3 regions of the Ningiella algicola genome follow, and region 3 is predicted to be linked to each of the others. Evidence: predicted binding sites of a transcription regulator. Region 3 holds the regulator's gene; each other region holds the start of a gene.
What was found. The regulator FNR, encoded in region 3, switches genes on or off when oxygen is low (the NO sensors DNR and NnrR bind a similar motif). The targets are predictions, from matches to a motif close to TTGATCTAGATCAA.
Positions count from the first base shown of each region.

Region 1 (7,507 bases), 1.4 Mb from region 3:
GATAGCAAAATCGTGAATGTTTACTACGGTTTTGGCTTTAAAGGTTGAAAAGCTCTCAATACAATTTGCAAATCCAAGCGCCTCGTTCTGGCTGAACAACACTAGAGAAAACAGAAAATCTCGAGAGGCCATCTCAGCAATAAGTTTATCAGCGACTGTATCAGACAATTCTGCATTTCCACCCATTGGATCTCTTGCATACATCCTAATAAGCGCCATTAATGCCTGAGTCTGGCTTTTGTTGTGATAATCAACCAGCTCGCAATGAAAGGGCTGTCTATGATCTGTGTTTAATTTATTTTGCACATTAAGCTCCGTTATTTTTACAGTCTGGTCCCTTAGATATCGTGTGGCTTTGATCCTGCTGCCTATTTTTTGTACTATATAAATCAACAACAATAATAAAATGATGAACAATCATTAGCTTTGAGCGTCTTATACACTGTCATAAAGGGTGACGCACGAATGCTATGTCATCAGCTAATACGGGCAACGCTATGAAAATTTTCTTGATCAATGAAAACCGTCGAGAACAACAATGGTTGACCAGCGCGCTAAAATTAAAAGACCAAATCGACAGCGTCAATTGTTTTGAAAGAGGATATGAGCTTGACGTTGAAGAAGCAAACTTTAGTTCGTCGGTTATCATTGTATCTCAAGATCAGTTCGCCGCTTTAAGGCGACAAATGTCCAAGCACTATTCTGCAAAAGAACTGCCCTGTCCTATACTTATTCTCACAGAATCATTTGAAAGCTTTGATGTGAGCGGCTATCGAGACTTAACCTTAGACGCCTTTCCTACAAGTTCAATTACACCTGAAATATTACGTTATTTACTAAGCACTTTGCAGCGAGAATTCAGGAAGGATCTAAGGCTCAAGCGGCTTGCCCATTACGACACCTTAACAGGTGCAACTAATCGCCATTTGTTTAGCGACAGAACCAAGCAGGCAATTGCCTCTGCTAAACGCCAAGGAGAGCCTTTAAGTCTGCTGTATTTTGATTTGGATGACTTTAAAGGCATTAACGACAAGTATGGACACAACACAGGCGACGCTTATTTAAGCGCGTTTTCCGACACGATCATTCAAAGCATCAGAGATAGCGATACCTTTGGAAGGCTTGGAGGGGATGAATTTGCTTTGTTAATGCCAAAGAGTATGGAAACAGACGCGATTAACAAGGCGCAACAAATCCAACGCGAACTGGCTGCCAAGCGTTCAATCAACCAATACGCCTTGTCCATAGCGACGTCTATTGGCATTGTCTCGTTTGACCCAGCAAAAATTGATGACATCAATTATACATCTTTGGTGGGTTATGCCGACAAAGCTGCATTTGAGTCAAAGCGAAAAGGCCACCATCTATATTCGGTACACCGAATACGCAAAAAACGCGTTGCAAAAGACGCTGAGCCAGCATAAAAATGTGAATGCTGGCTTTTTACTTTTAGCTATTTTCACCCATTAAGTCTCGCTCAAACCACTCTTTAAGCATTTGACGTTCATAAGCAAACGCGTCTCGGTTAGTTCTCACAAAGCCCGCCCTATCGAGATACGCCATGTCTTTAAGTGAAACCTCTTCTGACTTCAGAACAGAACCACTCGCGTCTTGTAGCTCATAGCTAAACTTAATTCGTGGAAAAAAAATGTCTTCCATTACGCGCACGTCCTGCAAGGGCGAACCAATTGGAATTCTAGCGCTTCGCGTGTCGCCCGCTAAATCAATATCAGTGACTGTCACCTTGAGCGTTTGCCCCTCAGGTAATTCTTGCGCGAATTCATCGAAGTATTCAGTCATAGTATTGAGGACTTGATTTCGAAATTTACTACGCGAACCAAGGTTTGAAGGCCGAATATCGGTATAGCCTTCAGCATCAACATAGTCGATGTTAAGTCTATCAGTTTGTTGACTGACGACAGTCGGCTCATCAGCCAGTGCGCTCGAAGCAAGTAAAACTGAGCCGCTAGCGAGTAAGGTTATGATAAGGCTGTTGCGAATTTTCATAATGTTTCCTTAAAAGGTACGCAAAATATAATATGTGCGTCAATAATGTTGACGATATACATAGCTAAAAGTTCCGCCACACTCTTGTTCACTGAGGAAGACAAGTGTGCGAGCAAAAACAATCTACAGCTATCGCGTTATAATAATGTTGTCTCTTTAAAGAATACGCCATGGGGCGTCAAAGAGTTGCTAAAGCTGAACGTATTTACTTTGGTTCGAGGATCTTCGACCTGACGATATCTGAACAAAATTTGGCTTTGTTGCTTCCAAAAAGATAAGGGTTTTTGTCGTCTTGCAGACAATACCTGTTGTGGAAAGAGCTCACCGTCTCTATTGAGCTAGTGACTTCAAATACATAATCTGTTTGATGTGGCTTTAGTGACATATTGTTGATTAAAAACGCATTTTGCAGGTTTTTTAGTTGCCTTTGCTCGGGAGCATTGACCACCGCATTAACCCATCCAGACACAGTGCTACTGAGACCATACAAAGCACTCTGAACAGGACCTGTCTGTGTTACCCAAAAAATTAGGGCTACTGCGAGAACCGCAACTATCCAACGCCCAAATTTAACCACCCACAGCCTCCAAAAAGATATTTATTTAGTTGTGTAAATAAAACATAGTTACAGGAAAAATCAAGCAATTTGGGTATTACAGAACATACCAAAGCATTTAATTTGCTGTTACACATGCATAAGTTTCACTGCTCTTTTCATAAAATTTACAGCGCACTGATACGATTTATTGATCTCGGTTAACAAATCACGCCATGCCCTTGTTATACTCTACCCACTTGAAGGGATAAAGTATGAACGAAAAGATCCGCATTAAAGACGTCACGCCGGTTAAAATCGCAAAACCAAAAGACGCGCTTACCAAACCAAACTATTCGGCTCGCAGCCGCATATACGTGCGCGCGGTCGAGGGCATGTATGAAAACATTCGCCGCCTTTTCGGACTTATCTTTCTAGGTGCGTTTGCAGTGGTACCATGGTTGCAGTACGAGGGACAGCAGGCAATTCTTTTGAATATTGCCGAGCAGCGTTTTAACTTCTTTGCTATTACCTTGTGGCCGCAGGATCTGACTATATTAGCTTATACCCTGATTGTTTCAGCCTTTGCTCTATTTTTTATTACGACCTTTGCTGGTCGCGTTTGGTGTGGTTTTATGTGCCCACAAACCACCTGGACCTTCATTTTTATCTGGTTTGAAGAAAAAATAGAAGGTGCCCGCAACAAGCGCATGAAGCTTGATCAACGTAAAATGGACGCGGATAAATTCATTCGCAAATCATTGAAGCACTTTTCATGGGTCAGCGTGGCTTTACTTACGTCGCTTACTTTTGTGGGTTATTTCACGCCCATCGACGAGCTTTTCATCAACTTCTTTACCCTCAACAACAGCTTTTGGCTGACATTTTGGGTACTGTTCTTTACCTTTTGTACATATGCTAATGCTGGATATATGCGCGAAATCATGTGTACTCACATGTGTCCATATGCACGTTTTCAATCCGCTATGTTTGATAAAGACACCTACACGGTGGCATACAATAGTCAGCGCGGTGAAAAGCGCGGCCCTCGTTCGCGCAAAATGACGGTCGAACAAGTGCGCGAGAAAGGGCTTGGCGATTGTATCGATTGCAACTTATGTGTGCAGGTTTGCCCGACAGGCATCGATATACGCAATGGCTTACAGTATGAGTGCATTAACTGCGGCGCTTGCGTGGATGCTTGTAACGGCGTAATGGAAAAGATGGGCTATGAAAAGGGCTTGATAAGTTTTACGTCTGAACATGAGCTTAAAGGCGGCACAACCCACATTTTCCGTTCCAAACTCGTGGGTTATGCGGTGGTGCTTTGCGTTATGACTGGCCTGCTTATCACGGACATCGTCATGCGCGTTCCGCTTGAAGTCGATATCATTCGAGATAGAAACTCCCTCGATCGCGAAACAAACGAAGGGCTCATCGAGAACGTCTATACCTTAAAGATTCTCAATAAGTCCCAACAAGACCGAAGCTATACCGTTGCAGTAAAAGGCCTTGAAGGCGCACAGTATATTGGTGACGACGTAGTATCAGTAAAAGGTGGTGAAGTATTCACGCTCCCTATTAGCGTTGCAAGCGACCCTTACAATTTGGAAGTCGGTACGCAAAAAATATATTTTCATGTGAGCACCACCGACAGTGAAGGTGATATCATTGAGGTAGAAGAACCAAGTACGTTTATATTTACCGGTGTCTGAATTTCATTTTACCCAACTCACCCCTGAGCTTATTCTTGATGGCATTGAAAGCCTTGACGTCCTTGTGGCATCAGGACTGTTGCCGCTAAATAGCTACGAAAACAGGGTCTATCAGTTCCTTGCTGAAGATTCAAAGCGCTATGTGGTAAAGTTTTATCGCCCCTTGAGATGGTCAAACGAACAAATTCTTGAAGAGCACAAGTTTAGCCGCCTGCTGCTTGAAGACGACATACCCGTTGTCGCTCCGCTTGCCATTAATGGCCAAACCCTACATCAACTCGGCGATTACCGCTTCACTCTCTTCCCTTCTGTAGGCGGAAGACAATTTGAAGTAGATAACTTCGACCAACTTGAATCAGTGGGGCGAATGCTCGGCAAAATGCATCGCATCTCTCACACAAACACGTTTAAACATCGTCCGCCATTGAGCTTGGAAACCCATTTAAGCACCCCGCTAGCAACCCTGAAACAATATCAGATTGTTCCAGCACATCTGGACACCGCATTTTTTACCATCATCGAGCAGCTAATTGCCCGCACGACCGAGCGCTATCAACATGCGATTGCAAACTGTGATGAAGGATTCAGGTTGCATGGGGATGTGCACCCCGGCAACATCTTATGGCGAGACGGCCCAATGTTTGTGGACTTCGATGACTGCCGCAATGGTCCAGCCATCCAAGACTTATGGATGATGCTAAGCGGCGATAGACAAACTCAGCTATTGCAACTCGACATACTGGTAAGTGCTTATGAAGAATTTCATGAACTTGACTATAAGCAGCTTCATTTAATTGAACCCTTACGCGCCATGCGCATGGTTCACTACATGGCATGGCTCGCTACTCGCTGGCAAGACCCAGCCTTCCCAAACGCTTTCCCTTGGTTTGGAGAGGATAAATACTGGGAAGGGCAAATCCTCGCACTTAAAGAGCAATATGCCGCACTTGATGAGCCGGTTTTAAAGTTGGGGTTCTAGAAGCAAAACTGTTGCGTGCGCTAGCTTGTAATTCAACCATTCGATGTAAAACCTCCGTCGATTTTTGACCTAGCTTTTAGCCTGAAGGAGGGCTCGTGCCTTTCCCAAAGTCTCCAAAACCAAGGACGGTTTTGGTGAAGCGTTCAGGGATGACGCAGAGCGACTTTGGGAAAGGCACGAGCCCTCCTTCAGGCTAAAAGCTAGGTCAACCCTTCAAACATCAATAATGCATATCTAATACCTTAATGCGCCTTGTCTATTCATGCGAATACCGTAAAGTAATGTACGACGAGGTGCTTTCAGGCTGAAAACTTGAAAGTTAAACGGGAAACAGGTGCAAAACCTGTGCTGCCCCCGCAACGGTAAGCAACAAAATAGCGACTTAATATATTCAAGGACATCGCGCTACAAATGATGTTCGTGAACGAAATGATCACTGTATTGCTATACGAATATGGGAAGGTCAATAAGTCGTGTTGTGAGCCCGGATACCGGCCTAGTTAAGCAAATGCTGAATGCATTTTTTTACTATGACATTGCTCGGTGGGAGCAATAACAAGGACTAACATGGACTTTCAAAAAACACTAATTGCGCTTGCTATCAGCGCCGTTGGCGCTTTGGGCGCGCCCTATTCAAAAGCTCAAAATTTACCCGCTAATACTGCAGCAAATCAAGCAACTGAGACGATAAGCGTGATTGGCGCTCGCACGCCTACGCCACAGAAACTTATTGCAGGGTCAATCAGCACAATAGATTCCGCTCAAATTAACGCCTCAGGTGCCCTGAATATCACTGATTTATTGCGCACGGTACCTAGCATGAACATTTCACAATCTGGACCACTTGGCGCACTAACAGAAGTCAGGTTTCGAGGCTCAGAGAGTAATCACGTGTTGGTATTGGTAGACGGTGTCGAGATAAACGACCTTGGTCAAGGGGGATTGGTTGATCTCTCTCATATCATGCTATCTAACGTTCAAACTATCGAAGTACTTAAAGGCGAGCAAAGTGCGCTTTGGGGAAGCGCGGCTATTGCAGGGGTGATTAGCATCACCACTAAAACTGCAGGCTTTTCTGATACAGATACCCAGAAAGCTTCACTCAGCGCACGCTATGGCAATAAACAAACAGGTCAGATTCAAGGCAGTATTAAGGGTAATATGGATAAATTGCGTTATGGCTTAAGCCTCTCCCATCTTGACACCGAGGGCCAAAATATTGCCAGAAGCGGCGACGAAAAAGACGGTTATCAGAACACCACAGGCTATGGCTCATTAGGATATGCGATGAGTCAGCAAAATCGAATTGAATCCCAGTTTAGATGGGTGGACTACACCAGCGACTTTGACAGCACTGATTTTGAAACTGGCCTAATTGCCGACGCTGACAATTATTCTAAGGGCGAACAAATCTCCCTAGCCCTTAACTGGTATTTTACGCCTGAAAAGAGCATATGGTCACAATCGCTTTCCTATCAATTCTCACAGCAAGAAAACGACAACTTTAGCAATGGCGCTTTCACCGGTTCAACCCAAGGTCAAAAACAACGAATTGTGTACAACCATAATTTTGCCCTCTCCAGCGGGCAAATCAATGCGGGTGTTGAATCGGTTAGCGAAGATTTTGAGCAAAGAGGCCCGATAAGCTTTGGCGACCCGAATCAAAACCAAAGCAACACTAGCTTGTCGTTTATTGCTGATGGCACACATGCGTTTAATCACACATTGTCGGTATCAGGGAGTATTCGTTTTGACAACAATGAAGAATTTGATGACGCAAGTAGTTTTCGTTTAGGGCTCGTGTATCAGCCGCTAGAGAATGTAAAAACATTTGCTAGCGTGGCCAAGGCGATTAAAAACCCAACGTTTACCGAACGCTTTGGTTTTTTTCCAGGTACGTTTTCTGGAAATCCTGACCTGATCCCCGAAGCCTCTCGCTCTGTTGAGATTGGGATTGAAGCCGAATTGGGAGATATGGACTACACTCTGTCTTGGTATCAATCAAGCCTCGAAGATGAAATTCTAGGATTTGTGTTAGACCTTGATACGGGTGTGTTTACCGCTATGAATGCCGCAAACGACAGCACGCGAGAAGGTTTGGAGCTGAGCATATCGCAATCACATGATAAACTTAAGTGGTCATTTAGCTATGGATATCTGGATGCTAACGAAGAAAATAATACGCCTTCTCAACAAAGCGAACTTCGGCGAGCACGTCATACTGGCTCTGCTTGGCTGTCTTACGACATTGCAACGAATCAGAGTATTTAC
Region 1 is NZ_CP171821.2:2,038,505-2,046,011, forward strand. Features, by position in the region: gene PN836_RS08920 (GNAT family N-acetyltransferase) at 1-306, opposite strand, end outside; gene PN836_RS08925 (GGDEF domain-containing protein) at 498-1,424, shown strand; gene PN836_RS08930 (DUF3016 domain-containing protein) at 1,450-2,007, opposite strand; gene ccoG (cytochrome c oxidase accessory protein CcoG) at 2,818-4,257, shown strand; gene PN836_RS08940 (serine/threonine protein kinase) at 4,250-5,236, shown strand; cobalamin riboswitch at 5,511-5,751, shown strand; gene PN836_RS08945 (TonB-dependent receptor plug domain-containing protein) at 5,804-7,507, shown strand, end outside.
Region 1: a site for FNR is predicted at 2,754-2,767, ahead of ccoG (cytochrome c oxidase accessory protein CcoG). Genes of this name have one in related genera too.

Region 2 (7,507 bases), 1.9 Mb from region 3:
AACTAGAAAAAGCGCTCGAAAACATCGTCCATCATGGCAGCGGTATTTTGCTCTATCTGCGTCAAGAAGGGCGAGGAATCGGACTGCTTAATAAGATTAAAGCCTATCAACTTCAAGATGCTGGCTACGATACGGTTGAAGCCAATCAACATCTGGGTTTCGATGCAGACCTGCGAGACTATAACATTTGTAAAATGATGCTAGCTCAGTTGGGCGTGAATAAGGTTGAGTTGATGACGAATAACCCCAAAAAATTGCTTGCACTTGAAGAAATGGGCATCAATGTAGTGTCTCGCAAACCAATCGACCATGGTGTTACGGCAGATAACAAACACTATTTAATGACGAAAACCTCAAAACTAGGACATACCTTCGACCCTGAAAAATTGAAGTGAATTCGACACTAACCTTCGTCCTCTGATTGAACGCTGAGCAGACTCATCACTTTAATACTGCATGCAACAGAGAGTATGCTGAGCAAGGCCATACTGACTGCCAAGCCATTTTTGTCAAATGGAAACATGAAAGATGCAATCACAACTGCAACCAGTACAAGCGTTGAAAGCACCATAAATGCGAAATAGTTACTTAAATTCAATTGCCCTTTGATAATGAGGAACATGTGCAGCCTGTACGATGATATGACCATTATATACAAAGGTTATCGCTGCTTTTTTCTCAGGCTTTAGTCTTCTTTACAAATCGCTTTGTTATTCGTCTTTAAACTTGGCCGTAGTTTGCCTTTCTCGGTTTACCTGAAGTTGAGTAATATCTGGACGAGAATAGTGTCCCACAGGGTCGAAGTTTTGTCGCTCCTCAAGCACTTTTTGATAAGAGATACTGACAACGAACACTCCCTCCTCCCCAATTTGTGGCTCTAGTACCCATTCACCGTCTGGCGCAGCAACGCAAGAAGCCCCATTAGCCAGCACCAATGGAGATTTAAGCATTATCTCTTCATAATATGGTGTATTTTCAGGAAAGTCCTCTTTGCGCATTAAGCCTGACACAGACACAACGAAGCTGCGCCCTTCTTTGGCGATAAAGCGCGTTAAATCGTGGGTGTTATGTTCGCCTCCGGGCCAACTCGCAATGTGTAAATCTTCACCTTGTGCATAAAGGGCGGCGCGTGCAAGCGGCATCCAGTTTTCCCAACAATTAAGCGAGCCAAGCGTAAACTGTGCTAACTTAAAGGTACGCAAGCCATGACCATCACCTGGCGACCACGTTAATCGCTCTTCGTAGGTTGGCATAAGCTTTCTATGAACATTTTCAATACATCCATGCTGGTTAATATAGACGAGCGAGGCATAGACTGAATGTCCGCCTCTATCATCAGGTCGCTCTGCTATGCCTAACACGACAGCAATCTTATGCTGTTTTGCCGCCTCACAAACTAAGTCCAGATGTCCTTGCTCAATGTTGACCGCTTGATCTAAGTAGTGGGCATGGATTGTTTTGTGTTTACTTGAATTAAACTCAGCCCCGCCCGTAAAATCTAACCAAAAAGGATAGCCCGGCAACAAACATTCACCAAAAGTGACAAGTGACGCCTCTTTATTAGCAGCTTCAACGATTGCCGCAATCACCTTTTGAGTGGTCGCCTCCCGATTGAGCCAAACAGGTGCGATTTGCGCTAGCGCGACCTTCATCCCGTCGCTGGATTGTGCATGTGTTTTCTCTGCTATTGTCATAGTAAGTTCCTAGGCGTACTTTTGATGAATGGCTTGTGCAAATCGTTTAGCCGATTCGATATCCATATTGAAATATAAAGAGGGTTCAATAAGCTCAACTTCGATAATTGCCATCCCCATTTTTGTATTTAGCATATCAATACGCGCATAAAGTGCATCGGCTGGCATCGCCTGTAAGGTTTTTTCTGCCAGTTCGAACATCGCCTTGCTAGGAGAAAGACTCTCTAATTGCCCACCGTGCTCTTCTTGCACTCGAAAGTCTCCCGATGCAGGCATTTTACGGATGGCATGACTAAACTGGCCGCTGAAATAAAACAGCGAATACTCGCCATCTTTCAAGATAGACGCTTCAAAGGCTTGCACCATGAACGGGCGATTTTTAAAAAGGTGTTGAAGCGCTTCGTCTAAAACTGATAGTTCTGGCAAGGTGAACAAGAAAGTATCATCTGCATTCGCGCTGACTAATGGTTTGATGATCAGTTGCTGGGCCTGAAAATGCCTAAATGCTGCCTGAATATCCTGGGAACGATATGACGAATACCAGAGCGTATCCAAAATTTGAACATTTTCTTGCGCTAAGTCTTTCAAATAGGCCTTAGACAAATTCCAGCGCATTAGCGCTAGCGAATTTTCTAACGAAGCTTTGGAGAAATGTATCCTCTCAAGACACGCTAAAAATGCATCAGGCGATTGCTGATAATCCCAAGTACTACGAACCACTACAAGCTCGTATTGGTTATAATCGACATACTTGTTTTTCCACGATACATCCTCGACTGCCCAACCTAGGCGTCTGAGGAATGGTTTTACTAAATCATCGTAAACAAAAAAATCTTCAAGGTTATCAGTGCTTAAAAAGGCACAGCGGGGCATGGATATCGCTCTTCTACAACTTTGCAAAGCGTAGATTAAATAATTTAAGCGCTCAGGTAAATCGCTTTAGAAATTTACCTCAACTTAACATGGCGTATAGTAAGGCACTTAGGCAGTATGCCAGCACCCCGTAAACGAGAAACACTCCCCATGAATATCGATTTTTAGACGTTTCCCCTTTTAGCGTAGCAACGGTTGCAACGCATTGTAAGGCAATAACGTAAAAGGCAAGTAGTGCAACTCCAGACGCCAATGTAAAACTATCCTCCTGAATTTGCTCTGCCAGGCCCATCATATTCTCTTCGGCGTCATCTATATTAAATAAAGTCCCAAGCACACCAACAAAGACCTCACGTGCTAAGAACGACACCAGAATAGCTACGCCGTAGCGCCAGTCTATTCCGAGCGGCGCAAACACGGGTTCAATGAAACGCCCAATCATCGCCAAATAACTATTTTGCAAATCACCGTTTGATGGAAAGTAGCCCAATACCCAGATCACAACCGACACCATAAAAATAATTGGCGCTGCACGCTTTACAAAGTAAATACCGCTGTTTAAGGTTTTGTAGAAAAGAGGACGCCAATGCGGCAAACGGTAGCTAGGTAATTCCAATATAAATGGTAAATCGTTTTGTGAACCTTCTTCAGTTATGAAGACATGAATCATTTTGCTCACAATGAGCGCAGTCAGGATCCCGCCGAAATAGAGCACAAAGAAAATGATGCCCTGCAAATTTACCCATCCACCTAAGTAAGCAAGGTCTGGCACTAAAATGGCAATCAGTAATGCATACACGGGTAATCGAGCAGAACAAGACATCAGTGGAACAGTCATCATTGTAATTAAACGTTTGCGCGGTGACTCAATGGTTCTCGCGGCCATAATCGCTGGAATAGCGCAGGCGTGCCCCGATAAATAAGGAATAAAGCTTCTACCAGACAGTCCAAATAAGCTTAAAGGTTTGTGACAAATCAGCGCAGCTCTGGCCAAATAACCACTGTCTTCCAGTAAGCCAATAATTAGCGTCAGGATCATGATTTGCGGCACAAAGACTAAGAACGCCCCTACTCCGCCAAACAATGCATCATTAACAAAGTCGTTGAAAGTGCCTACGGGTAAGGACGAGCTTACTATAGCCGCAAGTAGCGACAGAACATGCTCAACACCGTCCATGAGGGGGGCAGCCCAAGTGAAAATACTCTGGAATAAGAAAAACATAATAAGTGCAAAAGCCAGCGCCCCAAACACGCTATTAAGCAATAATCCGTCTATCATGTTTTGCTTTTTGAGCATGATTTCTTGCCTGATGCCAAACTCTTTTGCAAGCGACTTAGCCTTAACAAGGGCTGGTGTGTTTTCACTTTTTCCAAGCTCGGTGGTGCGTACTTGAGCGCTTTGTGGCTTCATCGCATGATGTTTTAATGCCGCTTGAAACTCTTTTATACCCAGCAAGGTTTTGGCCGAGATCGCATAGACTGGCGAGCCAAGCTTTTCAGACAGTGCCTTCGTGTCGTACTCAAAACCAAATCGAGCCACTTCATCCATCATGTTAAGCGCAAAGACACAGCCTTTTGAATGCGATTTTGCAAGGGCTTGCACCTGTAAGGCAAACACTAGGCTTCGCTCAAGCTTGGTGGCATCTAGATTACATACTATTAGGCTGGTATGTTGAGACTCAAGCGCTCGATGGAGCTGCTCTATGGCAATGGATTCGTCTTTAGAGAGCGATTTCAATGAGTATGTGCCTGGAAAATCTACCAGTTCAAAGCCATCAAACATGCCAGATTTTAACTCTACCGTGACGCCCGGAAAATTCGCCACTTGTTGCCTTAATCCAGTAAGCTGGTTAAACAGCAGGCTTTTACCGGAGTTGGGTTTTCCAACCAGTATTATTTTCTTGTTTGTAGACATTCGCCTTTAGTGTACCTCAGATAGGTCAATATGCACTTGCTCGGCAAGTTCTCTGTCAACTGAATACACGCAGTCTTGCACTTGAATGACTAAAGGCCCACTAAAGGGCGTGCGCTTCATGCAGGTCACCAATTGCCCTTGGGTAAAACCCATTTCTTGTAGGCGCTGACCTAAACTCACATCAATGGTTTGATGGAGGCCGGTAATGGTTGCGGTCGCGCGTTTGGGTAAATCCCAAATGGTCATTCTTCACTCCGATTGTCGCTAGGATGCTAAAGCGAGTTGTTTAAATGAGAGAGTAAACTACTCAGGCAAGAAATACGAATAATTCTCAATAGTAATTGTCCGAGATCAAATTGCTCCGTATTACTGATATCAAATTTGTCTGTTTAGCACCTGAAGTGATGGACGAAACACGTCACAGCGACTAGGATCTCACTCATTCTTCAAATGACATTATGCTAGGATCGCGATTATCAACTGCTCAACGAAAAACTTGCCGCTTCTGCTTCTTTGCATCCTTTTATCTTGTGTAAATTTACCCGTATTTGGTGGAACCTCTTTTTCAGCGCCGGTATTTTCTGCCCAGTACGACATCGATTTTCTAAAAAATACCCAAGGCGGAATATCAACTGACTTCGAATATCTCGATTTAGCGCAGGTATCTATGGCTGGCGACGGCAAACTCAGCAGCGATATTGACCTAGAGTATTTTGCGAGCGCCATCTACAGCAATGGCAATAATTTTTCGCAAGATATCGTCGGAGACGATCATATTGTGTCTAATCTTGAAGGGGGTGCTGGATTTACAAAGTTTGCGCAAGCATGGGTAAATTTAAACTACAAACGGGGGTCGTTGCTGCTTGGATTGTACGATATCAACGAAGAATTTGATGTGCTGCAAAGCGCCAATTTGTTCATCAATAGCGGTCATGGCATTGGCAATGACATTGGATTAAGCGGCGCAAACGGACCCTCGATTTATCCTTTCTACGGACTCAGCGCCCGATTAAAACTTCAAGTAAGTGACAATCAGTCTATTAAGTTGGCCATCATAGATGGTTCGCCAGGTGATGCTGACAAACCATCTTCAATCGGACTTGAGTTAAGCAGTGACGAAGGTGCCTTTTTGATTGCCGAATACGAGGTAAACAGGCATGCAGAAGGCCGCGCTCGCTGGCTGTTTGGTGCTTGGCAATATACAAAGTCTATTGCACTTGAATCAGAACAAGCAAGTTCAGGCAATTTCGGCGTCTATCTTCGTCATGAAAGAGAGCTAGTTCCAGAGCTGGTTGATGTTTTTTTTCGGGTTGGAAGCAGTGACGATAAATTTTATAAATACAATGGCTTTGCTAGCGCTGGGCTTATTTTTCAGTCTTTTAGCACCAGTCGCCCTCTCGATACCTTTGGAATAGCATTAGCATATCATCATGTTGGAGACAGCTTCGCTGCGATTTCTGAAAGCGCATATACGGATTCAGCACCAGGCACTGGCAATCAGCCTTTGCTTGCTAAAGGTGAACTCAATCTTGAGATAACATATCAAGCTATCTTGTCTGATAAACTCACCTTACAGCCAATGATGCAATACATTTCAAAGCCTGCAGCCCTGGATCAAGGTTCGGCCCTGGCCCTTGGACTGAGAGTAAGCGTTAATCTACTATAATGATCGTAATTAACCTGAATTTCTTATGCTATCGCCCGATTATTGAGCAATGAATGACCCTTTGTTTTGTCGCGTCACTTCCCGCATCAGTGTTGAAAATTTAAGTACATCATCCGTAAGACGACCATTTGAACGTGAAAAACCAATGGCGTGAATCCGCGCGATTTTTCCACCTGCTCTATTCGTATTAAGGGCATTGATGCTTGCTAAGGTTGCATCATATGAGCCACCGCTGTAGTCATCGCCAAGTACATACAGCGCTAAAGACGGCGTTCTTGGACCGTACAGGCGCAGTGCAGCTTCAATACCTTCCACTGGCGAGCTGTTTGACGAACCATTCCATGTTCTCAGCGCGCTTAGCATCGCGCGCCTGGTGCCGGTCGTATCATTTCGCCAGCGTCCACTGGTGGTATTAACGAGAAACTCGCCATTGTCTGACATAATTTGAAAACCCAAGACTTGAGGGTGGTTATTTAAGACTTCATTCATTGTATTGAGCACTTTGTTCCACATGGCTTTCATGCTGCCTGAAGTGTCCACGATAAAAATTACATAGTCAGCATCGACTGGAATACCCCCGACTTCGTCGTCTCGCTCTGAGGCCTCATTTTGAGAAATGGCTGCTCGTTCTCGCTGCCGTTTAGTTTGTTCTAGGCCGCTGGCTTTGTCAGTTAGCGCGAGTAAATCATTTTGTGCCCTAGCCACTTGTGCTTCCAATCGCTCGGCTTGTGTTTCGTTGCTGGCAGTCTCAGTAATGGCGGCTGTCAACTTGCTTTGCTGTTCACTTAGGGCACCTTGTAAGTCCTCAAGATTACGCTCTGCTCGCGACAAAGCAACCAGAACATCCGACACTTGACTAACATCATTAAACTCGCCCTCCTCACCATTTCGTGCAAGCAAGATAAGCATAACTACCGCGCCGAATGCACAGGAAATCACATCCAGAAACGACAAGCTAAAGACTTCGATTGGCGCGCGTCGCTGCTTCATGGCCAGGTACCTGCTGGCGCAATAAAGGTGCCACGCGTACCGTCTGCCCAGCTCCAATAGAGAGCTGGCGCAGCTGGGTCTCCCTCCAATGGCAGAAGAATGACGTGAGTTCTTACACCCGGTATAGGATTGGCACGCATAGAATGAGCAAACGCGCTTACTCTGCACTCACCCGTAATGGTTGCCTGTTGCCCTTTGATTGGGCTGCAAGAGCGTGAAAGTCTAAAACCAGAGTCGGGGTTAACGTAGGTGGGTAGACCATCGGTGATCACATACAAGTTGCTTATGTTGCTCATGGTTGATGACATTGTTTGCAATGCCTGTTGAAGATTGGTGCCTTGCGTGGGCGCGAGCTCTCTCGCTTGACTC
Region 2 is NZ_CP171821.2:3,448,948-3,456,454, reverse strand. Features, by position in the region: gene ribA (GTP cyclohydrolase II) at 1-395, shown strand, start outside; gene PN836_RS15070 (hypothetical protein) at 404-622, opposite strand; gene PN836_RS15065 (carbon-nitrogen hydrolase family protein) at 711-1,694, opposite strand; gene PN836_RS15060 (ATP-grasp domain-containing protein) at 1,704-2,567, opposite strand; gene feoB (ferrous iron transporter B) at 2,647-4,482, opposite strand; gene PN836_RS15050 (FeoA family protein) at 4,489-4,728, opposite strand; gene PN836_RS15045 (carbohydrate porin) at 4,979-6,148, shown strand; gene PN836_RS15040 (hypothetical protein) at 6,188-7,138, opposite strand; gene PN836_RS15035 (VWA domain-containing protein) at 7,135-7,507, opposite strand, start outside.
Region 2: a site for FNR is predicted at 4,824-4,837, ahead of PN836_RS15050 (FeoA family protein). Genes of this name have one in related genera too.

Region 3 (7,507 bases):
CAGGCGATGAATTGAACGAACTTGACTTACGCCAAGCACTTCAGGTGTCATATAGCAAACGCGAGCAAGATGAAGTGCTGTGGCTGTTGCAGGAGTATCGTGTTGATGAGAATCAAAGCGCAGGTGCTGCATTTACTCAGCTTCTATCAAAAATAGATATCATTCCTGAGGCGCTTGTATTAATTCAAAGTGCAAATGAGTCCGCTTGGGGAACAAGTCGATTTGCTAAAGAAGGTTACAATTTTTTCGGGATATGGTGTTTTAGCGAAGGTTGCGGTTTTGTACCAAAACGCAGAAATAAAGGCGCTATTCATGAGGTCGCTAAGTACAACGACTTATCACATGCCATGTACGAATACATGCTCAATCTTAATCGTCATCCCGCATATGATGACTTAAGAGCTATTCGCAAAAATCTTCGTGAACAAGGTAAGCGCCCAACGGCCCTTGAATTAATTCAAGGGCTTGAGCAGTATTCAGAGCGTGGACATGAATACGTCGAAGAACTAGAACAAATGATTAAAACCAATCAGGAGCTAATATAAATTGAAAACTGCAGCAACTAGCCTGAGCTTACTCTGTTTGGTATTTACCCTTTATCTCACAACTGCGGGCATTGCATTCGCAGAACAGCTACAAGTAGACTACAAAACCTTTTATTCACACCTGAGAAAGCTAAATAATGATGACACTCAAGGTTTACAGTTCGCTTTTGGCTTTGTCAATATCGACACCGGACGTTTGTGCCAGATTAATGCGGCGCGGATTTCTACTCAAAAACAACAGATTCCACTAGAGGTCAGCCCAGAAAATCGATTTACCATCCCCAGAGAGCGTGCGCTTCGCCTTGCTGATGCTATGATCATACTTGACATGGAGGAAGCAACAAACAAATGTGATATCTCAGTACAGTTGGAAACCAAACCTGAGTATCTGAAGGCGAATTATAGTTTTGAAGACATTGTCTATATTCGTGAGCAATATGAAGCCTTTTTCAATGAAATGGGAAGCTTTCTGTCGTTTATGATGCCAACGGTTGAAGGCCTGGTTGTTCAGTTTGAGGATGAAAGTCTTACAACGAGCACGCCTGCGGGTTACCAAGTCATTCAAGGTACACTAAACTTAGAAGAAGCGTTCTTTGAAGCGAAAAAGCCACTTAGATTGCCGGCTAAACCGTTACGCATAACAGCTCTAGCCACCAAGTAATAAATTAAACAGGATTCAGGTGAACTTATTCAGGTCGTGAAGGTAAGTCTAGCTGATAGCTAATTTGCTCACTCAGGCGCTGGACGCTTTCACGTCCTTTTTGTGCTAATTCTTCAGCTCTATGGAATTCAAGTAGGCCTACATCTCGTAGCTGAGGCTCAATCAATATATCCGGTGGATCACCCGCAAGCCTAGAGCGTGTCACGCGCGCTTGAAGTATCTCAAGGGCACTACTCATTACCCCCACAATGCCGGGAGACGTTTTTTTATTGGGTTTGGGGTCTGGTGAAAACCACTGTTTCATGAAACCCGTCGCACCTTTGCTGATTATTTCGTCGGTTTTTTGTTGAGAGGCTTTGTGCTCTTCTTCAAACTGCTCTATTAGCTGAGGGCGAAAATCAGCGCTTAGATTCACCGCGATAACAAAATCTGCCCCTAACTGGCGGCATTGATTCACGGGTACTGGATTAACCACTGCGCCATCGACTAACCACCTACCTTCATGCTCGATGGGGGCAAATAGAGCAGGGATTGCACAAGACGCCTGTATTGCATCGTTTATATCGCCTTTATTAAAAATGACTTCTTTCCCGGAATATAAATCGGTAGCGACTGCACTAAAGGATTTTATCATTTGTTCAAAACTGGGGGCGCAAAAGTCGTTTTTATGTTTATCAAATACTTTTTGGCCGCTAGCAAGGCCGCCGCGACGAAGGCCAATGCCAAGTAAACCGAATACTTGCCATTCGGTGAGCGTGTTTGCCCAGGCCTCGAGTTCATCGAGCTTGCCGCTTGCATAGGCTGCACCTACATATGCGCCAATGGAGCACCCAGCAACAATGTCTATTTTAATGCCTAATTCTTCAAGTGCCTTAATGATGCCGATATGCGCCCAACCTCGGGCAGCGCCCGCACCCAGTGCTAAACCAATTTTCACAAATACTCCTGTTTATTCGTGCACGTGTTATTGATCATCTTCTACTAATCACTTTATTTCCAGAATGGTGTTATCCGCATCTGGCTGGCTAAAGCTTTGTTCAAAAGCCTCATTATCAAAGCCAATGTCGCCTTCACCTTTAAATTTGGTATCTCGATTTAGGCCTTTAAAATCAAACATCGCATGGTCAAGCATATGAGAGGGTTTAATATTCTGCATAGCGCTGAACATCGACTCCACGCGTCCGGGAAAACGTTGCTGCCAGTCTTGAAGCATCATTTTGATATTTTTGCGCTGGAGGTTTTCTTGAGAGCCGCAAAGATTGCAGGGAATGATTGGGAAGTTCATTGCACTTGAATATTTTTGAATATCTGACTCTTTGCAGTAGGCTAGTGGCCTTATAACGATGTGTTTGCCATCGTCACTTAGGAGTTTTGGCGGCATGGACTTAATTTTGCCCCCATAAAACATATTCAAAAACAATGTCTCTAACATGTCATCACGATGATGACCTAAAGCGATTTTTGTTGCTTTAAGCTCGCTTGCCGTGCGATAGAGTATACCGCGGCGTAAGCGTGAGCACAGAGAGCAGGTCGTCTTTCCTTCAGGTACTTTTTCTTTAACGATGGAATACGTATCTTCCTCAACTATCTTATATTCCACTCCCAGTTCAGACAAATACGCTGGAAGAATATGCTCAGGAAAGCCTGGCTGTTTTTGATCAAGATTAACCGCCACAATTGAAAAGTGAATGGGTGCTATACGCTGAAGATACATTAATGAGTCGAGTAGGGTATAGCTGTCCTTGCCGCCTGATAAACACAGCATAATATGATCGCCGTCTTCTATCATATTGAAGTCGGCAATGGCTTTTGAGGTCTCACGGCGTAAGCGTTTTTGTAGTTTATTAAAACTATACTTCGATTTGCTCTGAGTAGTGAGTGAGCCATTTACTGACATAAGCTTTTCCTAAAACGTAATGCATAAAACCTAATACTTAAAACGCCGCCAGTATACGAGACTTATGACTGTAAATCACCCATAGAAGTACGCTTTATCGTTTGCCATTAAGCACTATTTTAACTGTGGTTTTATCACCAGGGTATCGCATGTGACATGATCAATAATATGCTCTGCAGTATTGCCCAAGAGCGCTGCAGATATACCCCGGCGACCAACCGAGCCCAGTACTAACAATTCGGCATCAAGCTTTTCACACACTTTAGGAATGATATCTTCAGGAAGTCCTTCTGATACAAATACCTGATCATCTGGTATGTCGTGCGCTTGCGCAATGGTATGCACGTCTTTCTCGTGTTTATCCTGGATATCTTGGTTATAAGCTTGCGCGTTAAAACTAGGTACTTCGATAGCAACATGCACCGGTGCGCCTGCAAAAGTGTTTGCCAAGTTGACTCGCGCGTTGACCATTTTCGCCAGGTCGCAGCTGATTTTTGTGACGCGTTCACTTAACAAATTGTGTACTTTATCGTTTGTATCAACACTGATCGAAGCGACAATATTTCCATTTTCTGGCCAGTCATGATCTTTTACCATCAAGACATTAAGTGGGCTATACCGCAATAAACGCCAATCGGAGGGAGTAAACAGTTTATGTGCAAATTTAGTATGATTTTTACATGCCTTTACAATCATGTCGCAATCTTCGTGAGTGGCGACGTCGATGATCCCTTGATGCAATGACTTATGCCATACAGATTTCACGGACACTTTTACACCAATAGTTTTTGCAGTACAGGCTTGCATGGCTTTGAGTTGACCGTTAAGCAGGGCGGATTTCATGTCAACGCGCTGTTCAGCGCTAAGAAAATTGGTCATGTCGTATGTTTCATCATAAATGCAACTGACTACTAAAAGCTCTGCATTAAGCTTTTTGGCCAAAAAACAGGCTCGATGATACGCAGGTTGTTCAGTGTGATAAGGGTCAAAAACGACGAGAATACGTTGGCATGTGAACACGCTATCGTGTGAGCTTAAGGTCATAATTTACTCCGTTATGTCGTTGCAGATTGTTATCCAGACTTCAGGTAGAGCACTTAAGCATTATAAAAAAGGTGGTTAACATATGCATGTAACCACCTTGTGCTAGATAAAATATAAAGGTAATAAACTTACGATTTCAATCAGACCTGCTAATTAACGGCAGCGAAGGGGATCTCTGACTCTGGCATTCGTTGCTTGAGACCATCAAAATCTACGATCGTGATAAGTTTACCGTCAACTTTAATTAAGTTTTCTTTTTGAAATCGTGTTAACAAACGACTAATGGTTTCAACCGTTAAGCCGAGGTAATTTCCAATCTCGTTGCGTGTCATAGATAAATTGAACTGCTTTGCTGAGTATCCTCGCTCATCAAAACGCTGTGAAAGGTGGCTAATAAAATGTAACAAACGCTCTTCAGCACTCCTTTTACTAAGAAGCATCATCAAATCATGGTCATGTTTAATTTCAGCACTCATGAACTTCATGATTTGTTGACGGAGTTTTGGATACTTTTCAGATACTTTATCTAAGGTTTCATACGGCAGTTCACAGACCATAGCAGTCTCAAGTGCCTGTGAATAGCTCTGATGAGTCTGGTCCTTTAAAGCGTCAAAGCCAATAATATCGCCCGGGAAATGAAAACCCACAATTTGTTCGACGCCATCTTTGTCACTAACATAAGACTTAAATGAGCCAGAACGTACCGCGTATAAGGAATGGAAAGCTTGACCAGAACTCACAAGCTTATCATGCTTATGTAAAGGACGTTTACGTTCGATAATGTCATCTAAAGATTCTAATTCAGACTTGTTAAGACTAACAGGTAGGCAAAGATGACTAAAACTACAGGTCTCACAATGTATGGAGAGCTCAGGACTGGTTGCCATGGCCACATTCCTTTTTATTATTCAGATCACTTTATACCGTGAACCATATTGAAAATCAAAACAAACGAGAAAATAATCAAACAAAGCGCCACAATGTATCGAAACGCTCTGTGTTGTAAAATAGGAATGATATACGATGCGCCTAAAGAAGTCGCAATTAAAGCGGGGAATGTGCCCAGGCCGAACATTAACATAAACAGCGCACCGCTAACTGCATCGCCAGCTGCTAAAGACCACGTTAGCGCTGCGTAAACAAGACCGCAAGGCAACCAGCCCCAAACAGCGCCGTATGCGAGCGCATAACTTGGGTTTTTAAAGGGTAAGCACTTTTTAGACAAGGGTTGAATCTTACGCCACAGGTATCCGCCAGCTTTTTCAAAATATGACAATCCTTTGTATACATCACTAATGTACAGAGCAAGTAAAATTAAAAATAAGGCACTTATCATTGTTAAGATGGGTAAGGTGGTGGTAATGGCGCTACTGGCGATAGCGCCTAGAAAGCCGGTTAGCGCGCCTGCCATTGTATATGAGGCAATGCGGCCGCTGTTGTACGATAAAATATAAACGATTTTGGACTCGCCTTTTGGGATAGCGAAGCTAAAAGCACTTGCGATACCCCCACACATTCCTACGCAGTGAACACCGCCAGCGAGTCCCATCAAAAAAGCTGATAGTAAATTGAATTCACTCATGTGCGGGGTTCATTAGTAGGATGAAGTATGATCAAATTTCTTTGTGATTTTCAGTCAAACTGTCTTTTTGTGATTCATCTGAGCATTCATCTGAGCTAAACGCGATGCTTTCGCATTTTGTAGGATTTGCTTTGTCATCTTGCTTTATATCATCATCAAACAAAATGCTATAGCCCTGACGTTCAAGGTCGTCAAACTGATTAGACTTTACGGCCCAAAAAAACACGCCTATTGCAATAGAAACAATAATAATGGCTAATGGAATTAAGACAAAAATAATGCTCATGGCTACGCCTAACAATAAGTTCTAAGCCTTATTATCGCATTAATCGTGTAGAGTTATATACCACTATTATCGAAGATAGCGACATTCCAAGTGCGGCCTGCCATGGCGAAAGTACACCGCTGACCGCAAACGGAAGGACAAGGAGGTTATACCCAAGCGCCCAAGCGATATTTTGTTTAATTTTACGTTTGGTCTTTTCTGCCATTTCAATTAGGTCAACTAGTGAATGTAAGCTAGGATTGAGTAAAATTACGTCTGCCGCATTCTTTGCAAGATCAGAGGCATTACCGACGGCAACTGAAACATCAGCTGCAGCAAGTACAGGTGCGTCGTTAATGCCGTCCCCAAGCATAATGAGCGAACGCGATTGGCTTTGTTGTTCTCTAATATGGCTGAGTTTATCTTCTGGGGAACAATTGCCAAAAGCATGCCTAATACCGATTTGCTTAGCAATTGCTTCGACATTGCTAGTATCGTCGCCACTTAAAATCCTTAGACTATATTTATCTAAGCGCGTTAACACTTCAATGACATCGTTTTTAACTGTATCTGTGACCCAAAAAGCGGCTTTTACTTCTCCGTCAACGGCCAGCAATACATTTGCGCCAGTCAACGTCAGACTAGCCTGAGCGTCAAGCGTGTCCTGGCTTATGCCCAATTGCGCTAACACGAAGCGTTTCGACCCGATTAAACACGCTGTATTATTAACGGTAGCACGAATTCCTTTACCAATTTCTGTGCGGTATTCACTTATCTGCCACTGAGATTCGTCTAAGGGGAGCGCGACATTGTCCAGACTGAACGCACGAGCGATAGGATGTTCAGAGCGACTCTCAAGTAAACAAGCAAGTGCCAGATAATGCTCGGCTTTGTCCTTTTCGACAAATATGCTTTGTGCAATTGAAAACTGTCCTTCTGTTAGCGTACCTGTCTTATCAAAGACGATGTCACTGGCATGAGTAACTTGTTCTAATGCATCGGCGCGTTTGAGTAAAATACCGATGTTATTAAGCTTTGCCATAGCGCACGTAAGCGCAGAAGGTGTGGCCAGTCCAAGTGCGCACGGACAGGTTGCGACTAAGACTGAAATTGTGATCCAAAAGGCGTGCGGATCGTCTTGAGACCACCAATACCAATAGGTTAGGGCGCTTATGATTAATACTGCGCTGACAAAATAGCGAGAGAGTTTATCCGCGATTAGCGCAACTTTGGGTTTACTGCCCATGGCCATTTCTTGCAGACGCAGAATCTGATTCATCATCGCATGTTTTAGGCCATTTGATACTTCAAGCGTGATACTACCCTGTTGATTTAGCGAACCCGCAAACACCCGATCGCCAACCTGCTTTTTAACGGGCTCGAACTCTCCCGTTAGCATGGACTCATCCGCCGTGGACTTACCATCAATCACAATGCCGTCGATAGGGATGGATTGCCCCGCTTTGACCAGCACTTTATCTCCCGTAATTAGCTGCTTGGCAAGTACAGACGT
Region 3 is NZ_CP171821.2:652,081-659,587, reverse strand. Features, by position in the region: gene PN836_RS02900 (glucosaminidase domain-containing protein) at 1-545, shown strand, start outside; gene PN836_RS02895 (DUF2987 domain-containing protein) at 547-1,206, shown strand; gene rssA (patatin-like phospholipase RssA) at 1,232-2,143, opposite strand; gene ttcA (tRNA 2-thiocytidine(32) synthetase TtcA) at 2,192-3,103, opposite strand; gene uspE (universal stress protein UspE) at 3,218-4,147, opposite strand; gene fnr (fumarate/nitrate reduction transcriptional regulator Fnr) at 4,297-5,034, opposite strand; gene PN836_RS02870 (sulfite exporter TauE/SafE family protein) at 5,061-5,729, opposite strand; gene ccoS (cbb3-type cytochrome oxidase assembly protein CcoS) at 5,761-6,015, opposite strand; gene PN836_RS02860 (heavy metal translocating P-type ATPase) at 6,047-7,507, opposite strand, start outside.